Regions from separate parts of the Micrococcus sp. iso_239 genome, predicted to be linked through region 2. Evidence: riboswitches for the same ligand, from Rfam matches in the RefSeq annotation. Region 2 holds a riboswitch; the other holds the start of a gene.
The links. Region 2 has a riboswitch for S-adenosylmethionine ahead of AC0VX2_RS09850 (flavin reductase family protein). Riboswitches for the same ligand answer to the same signal wherever they lie in the genome.

Region 1 (2,897 bases), 1.0 Mb from region 2:
TTGGAGCCGTCGGCGGCGAGGGTGCCCCAGGTCTCGTAGGTCAGCTCGACGTCGGGCAGCAGCCCGCCGGTCTCGGTGTGCAGCTCGCCGACCCGCAGGCGGTGGCGGCCGCCGCGGGGCAGCGCGGTGCGCGACGGACGCGTGGCGACGGCGGTCATGCCCGCTCCCCCGCGTCGTCGTCGCCGCGGCGGGCGGCGGCCGCGAAGCCGCGTTCGAGGTCGGCGAGGATGTCCTCGATGTCCTCCACGCCGAGCGAGAGCCGCACCAGGCCGGGGGTGACGCCGGCGGCGCGCTGCTCGTCGTCGGTGAGCTGGGAGTGGGTGGTGGAGGCCGGGTGCACCACGAGCGAGCGGACGTCGCCGATGTTGGCCACGTGGTGGTGCAGGGTGAGCCCGTCCACGAACGCGGCCCCGGCCTCGCGGCCGCCCGCGATCTCGAAGGAGACGAACGCGCCCGCGCCCTTCGGCAGGTAGCGCTGGGCCCGCTCGTGCCACGGGCTGGACTCCAGGCCGGCGTAGACCACGTGCTCGGCGTCGTCGCGACCCTCCAGCCAGCGCGCCACCGCGGCCGCGTTGGCCACCTGCCGCTCCATGCGCAGGGACAGGGTCTCCAGGCCGAGGTTCACCAGGAACGCGTTGAACGGGGAGATGGCCGAGCCGTAGTCGCGCAGCAGCTGCACGCGCGCCTTGAGGATGAAGGCCAGGTTGGCGCCGAGCGGCGAGCCCACCCCGAGGTCCCGCGCGTAGACGAGGCCGTGGTAGGACTCGTCCGGCTCGTTGAAGCCGGGGTACCGCTCGGCGTGCTGCGCGTAGTCGAACGTGCCGGCGTCGACGATCACGCCCGCGATGGCCGCGGCGTGCCCGCCGAGGTACTTCGTGGCGGAGTGGGTGACGACGTCGGCGCCGTGCTCGATGGGCCGCAGCAGGTACGGGGTGGCCAGCGTGTTGTCCACGATCAGCGGCACGCCGGCCTCGTGGGCGGCGTCGGCGACGGCGCGCACGTCCAGGACGTCCCCGCGCGGGTTGCCGAGGGTCTCGCCGAAGAACGCCGTGGTGTTCGGCCGGACGGCGGCGCGCCAGGACTCGAGGTCGTCCGGGTCGGTCACGAACGTCGTCTCGACGCCGACCTTGGCGAGGGTGTGCTTGAACAGGTTCTGCGTGCCGCCGTAGAGGCTGGCCGAGGCGACCACGTGGTCGCCGGCGCCGGCGAGGTTGAGGATCGCGAACGTCGTCGCCGCCTGACCGGAGGCCAGCAGCAGCGCGCCCACACCGCCCTCGAGCGCGGCGATCTTCTCCTCCACCGGGCCCTGCGTCGGGTTGCCGATGCGGGTGTAGAGCGGGTCGAGGTCCTTGAGCGCGAACCGGTCCGCGGCCACCTGGGCGGACGGGAAGTCGTACGAGGTGGTCTGGAAGATCGGCAGGGCGGTCGCACCGAAGGCGTGCTGGCCGACGGCGACGCCTGCGTGGACCTGCGCGGTGGAGAAGCCCCAGGCGTCGGGGGTCGGGGTGGTCTGGTCGGTCATGGCGGACCCTCCTGAGGGGTTCAGGGGCCGGACCCGGCCGCCCCGCCCGCCGGCCGACGTGCCGATCCGGGAACCGGCGTCGTCGAGGTGCCGGAGATGACCCGGCGCCGTCGAGAGGGGCCGTGGGATCGGCCCGCGCTTGCCGGCGTCCGTTGTGGGGCCGGCCTGGTCGTCACCCGGGGCACCCCACCGCGGAAGGAGGGTTGCCGGTCAGCATGCCGGGGCCTGTTGCTGACTCTCGTGACCGTGCCTCCGAGTGTAGCCCGCCGCCCCGCCACAATTTCGTCACGCGTGTCACCCGCGGATACGCTCTCCGCACGGGGCGCCCGACCCGTCAAGGGCTCGACGCCCCGCGACTCGCACCAGGTCAACCCCCGGGGCAGCCCGGGAACGGAGAGGAACAGCGCAGTGCACACCTGTCGCATGGACCACGTGTCCTACGCCGCCGGCCCCGAGGGCCTGGACGCCACGGTCGCCCGCATCGCCGAGACGCTGGGCATCGAGCGGATCAAGGGCGGTGTCCACCCCCGCTTCGGCACGCAGAACGCCCTGTTCCCCATGGCGGGCAGGCAGTATCTGGAGGTCGTCGAGGCCCTGGACCACCCGGCCTCCCTCAGCGCGCCGTTCGGCCAGCTCGTGCGCGCCCGCACCGAGCAGGGCGGCGGCTGGATGAGCTGGGCGGTGGCCACCACGGACATCGGCCGGTTCGAGCGCCGCCTCGGCCGTGAGGCCGTCCCCGGCAACCGTCGCTTCCCGGACGGCCGGGAGCTGTCCTGGCGGCAGATCGGCGTCAAGGGAACCCTCGCGGACCCGCAGCTGCCGTTCATCCTGCGCTGGGCCGACGGTCAGGAGGACATGCACCCCTCGCAGGCGGCCGAGCCGCAGGCCACCATCGAGCGCCTGAACATCGCCGGCTCCCCCGAGCGCCTCGCCGAGTGGCTCGGCGACGACGAGGACGGCCAGGTCCAGGACGTGAACATCGAGTACGTCGCGCCCTCCGGCACCCCGGGCATCGTCTCGGTCACCTTCCGCACCCCGAAGGGCGAGGTCACGCTCTGAGCGCGGGGGCGGGGCCGCTCAGCCGAGCAGCCCCGCCCGCGCCAGCAGCGGGTAGCCGACGAACCCGACGGCGTCCAGCAGCGTGTGCGCGATGACCAGCGGCATCACCCGGCGCACCCGCAGGAACACGAGCGCGAACACCACACCCATCAGGGCGTTGCCCACGCCCGGCCCGATCCCCTGGTACAGGTGGTACGCCCCGCGCAGCAGCGCGAGGGCGAGCACGACGACGGCCACGCGGGTCGGCAGGAACAGCCCCTCGGCGCTCGCCCACGACGACGGCACGGCCGGCGCCGGATCGCGTGCCAGGCCCGCG
Region 2 (2,897 bases):
CCCCCGTGGCCCGGCAGCAGTACGTGGACCACTCCCCGCCGCCCGTGCCGCGTGAGCTGCTCGCGGTGCCGTACCGCGAGCGGGGCGCGGGCCGGCCCACCAAACGGGACCGCCGGCAGCTGGACGCGCTGCGCGGCCGCGACCGACGCTGAGCGACTCAGTCCTCCCCGCGCCGTCATCCGCCGTCGTGATGGCAGCCTCATGCGGAGGGTGCGGTCAGCACCATCCGGAACGGCTTGTCGTTGTCCACCGTGACGGTGAACGTCATCGGCCCCGCCTCATCCACGGGGGGAGTCGCCGCCGACCAGCCGCCACACAGCGCCTCCGACCCGGCCATCCAGGTCTTCGTTCCCCCGCCACCCCGTGAGGTCAGGATCTCCGTCTCACCGGTGGCATCCGAAGGACACAGCACGATGACCCGAAGGACCGCACCCTGTTGAGCGTCCACGGTGATCTGCTGTGTGCCCGTCCCGACCGCCTCCTCCAGGACGGACTCCTTCTCCGGGTCGAGATAGCCCGCATCCGGATGCCGGCGCGTGTACTCGACCAACGTCATCCCGTCCTCCTCGAACAGCGCGGCGGGGAGTGCTTCTTCACCGGCGGGTGACGACGCGGACGAACCGGTGGCGGAGGCCGACCGGGTTGCCGAGGGGGCCGCTGACGTCACGGTGACGGAGGACGCCGCAGCGGTGGATGCATCCGCGGTGGAGGAGACGCTGCCCGGGGAAGCGGAGCATCCCGAGATGGCGATACCGAGGAGAGCCGCGACGACCACGGCGGCCGACAATGCCGCACGCTTCTTCTCGATGTCCATCCGCATGATCCGATCCCTCTCAGAGAACCGACTGCGGGGCCGCGGGCTGCGGTCTCGAGCCCCCCTCTCGAGTGGCTTGATCCTGGCTGGCGATGCGCGGTGTGTCAAGCATCACATCGGGCAGCTCGGATGACGCCGCGCGACCGCCGCGCTTTGACCACCCCACGGACCCCTCCGTAGGCTGACCCCAGAATCACGAGTTCCCGTCATTCACGGCCCTGGCCGGCGGGACGGCAACCCTCTCACGCAGTAGTGGGGTGCTCCAGGTGATGATTCGGCCCCTCGGACACCCCGACGGGCAAGTACCGCGCCTCCGCGGATCCGGGCGATCCGCGTTCCCGCCTTCTGCGGAGCCGCGCCAGTCATCGGAAGAGGACGCGCGCCATGACCCTGACCCACGAACCCCACACCGCCACGTGGGACACCGACCTGTCCCTCGGCAACCTCCGCTCCGGCCTCTCGGCCTTCCCCACCGGGGTCGTCGCGCTGGCAGGCCTCGCCGACGGCGTCCCCGAGGTGATGGTCTCCTCCTCCTTCGGCGTGGGCATCTCCTGGGAGCCGGCCCTCGTGTCCTTCTCCGCGCAGAACAGCTCCCGCACCTGGCCGCGCCTGCGCCGGGCCGGGGCGATCGGCGTCTCCCTGCTCGCGGCGGACCAGACGCCGCTGTGCCGCCAGCTGGCCTCCCGCGAGGGCGACCGCTTCGCCGGTCTCGACGTGCACCGCAGCCCGCACGACGCCCTGCTGATCGGGGGCTCCTCGCTCTGGCTCGAGACGCGGGTGCACGCCGAGGTCCCGGCGGGCGACCACACGGTGGTGCTGCTGGAGGTGACGGCCTTCGCGGATCACACGGACGCCGCTCCCCCGGCCGCCCTGCACCGCAACCTCTTCCACGGCCTGCGCGCGCTCTGAGCGAACTCCAGGTGAACAATCGGGCCCCTGGTTCCCGGTCGGCGAGATCCGTGCAATGATGGAGCCTGAAGTTGATCAAGCTGTATCCCGCCATCTTCACTGCTCGTCAGCCCGGCATCGCCGGCGTCGATGAGTGTTGGGCAAGCGGTTCAGTCTCGCCGCTTCACCCGCGTCCCACATCCGGGCCGCGGTCCAACACCGCCACCGCACCGCGGGGGCACATCGAAAGGACACCATCATGGCTGTCGGTACTGTCAAGTGGTTCAACGCTGAGAAGGGCTACGGCTTCATCGCCCCCGAGGACAACTCCGCGGACGTGTTCGTGCACTTCTCCGCCATCCAGGGCAACGGCTTCAAGGAGCTCCAGGAGAACGACCGCGTCGAGTTCGAGACCCAGGACGGCCCCAAGGGCCTCCAGGCCGCCAACGTGACGAAGCTCTGATCTTCGCCTGACGCACGGCTTCCGACGCCCCCGGTCCACACGGACCGGGGGCGTCGTCGTGTGTCAGGCGTCCACGCCCCGCCGCGCACTGCGCCGCACTCCGCCGTACGCCCGTTCGACCGCGGCGCTGCGACATCACCGCAGGGCTGCACTGCGGTGATGTCGCTGAGGCGCGGTCCTCCGGGGTGGGCCTCGTCCTGGCCCTGCGCGTCAGGCCGCGCCCCGCCGACCCACGTGGCGACGCAACAGCAGCACCACGCCCAGGGCCAGCAGATACCCGGCCGCGACGACCGCGAAGCCGGCCCGGTAGTCGCCCGTGACGTCGCGCAGCAGGCCCATCAGCAGCGGGCCCAGGGCGAAGCCGGCGTACATGCCCATCGAGTTCGCCCCGGTCGCACGGCCCAGCCGCTCGGCCGGCACCTCGCTCAACAGGCCCGCGTTGATCACCACGTTGGCGCCCAGCACCGTCAGTCCGTGCACCGCGGCGCCCACCCACAGCAGGACCGGCAGATCCAGCAGGTCCGCTGCGAGGAACACCAGGACGCCGGCCACGGCACCCAGGCAGATCACGGTCAGCAGGGTGGTGGGCCGGTCTCCGGAGCTCATCCGCCGGCTCCACCCGATCCGGGAGAGCACCCCCACCACCCCGGACACGGCCGCCGCGGCACCGCCGGCCACGAGCGTCATCCCCAGCGTCTCGACCGCGAACAGCGGCAGGTACGTGTTCGTGGC

Region 1: another riboswitch for S-adenosylmethionine. It lies ahead of AC0VX2_RS02790 (O-acetylhomoserine aminocarboxypropyltransferase/cysteine synthase family protein); the one in region 2 lies ahead of AC0VX2_RS09850 (flavin reductase family protein).

Annotation. Positions count from the first base shown of each region.
Region 1 is NZ_CM149672.1:614,020-616,916, reverse strand. Features, by position in the region: gene metX (homoserine O-acetyltransferase MetX) at 1-158, opposite strand, end outside; gene AC0VX2_RS02790 (O-acetylhomoserine aminocarboxypropyltransferase/cysteine synthase family protein) at 155-1,522, opposite strand; SAM riboswitch class IV at 1,653-1,768, opposite strand; gene AC0VX2_RS02785 (VOC family protein) at 1,946-2,581, shown strand; gene AC0VX2_RS02780 (CPBP family intramembrane glutamic endopeptidase) at 2,600-2,897, opposite strand, start outside.
Region 2 is NZ_CM149672.1:2,111,582-2,114,478, forward strand. Features, by position in the region: gene AC0VX2_RS09840 (RNA-binding S4 domain-containing protein) at 1-152, shown strand, start outside; gene AC0VX2_RS09845 (hypothetical protein) at 200-814, opposite strand; SAM riboswitch class IV at 1,006-1,125, shown strand; gene AC0VX2_RS09850 (flavin reductase family protein) at 1,199-1,723, shown strand; gene AC0VX2_RS09855 (cold-shock protein) at 1,962-2,165, shown strand; gene AC0VX2_RS09860 (MFS transporter) at 2,376-2,897, opposite strand, start outside.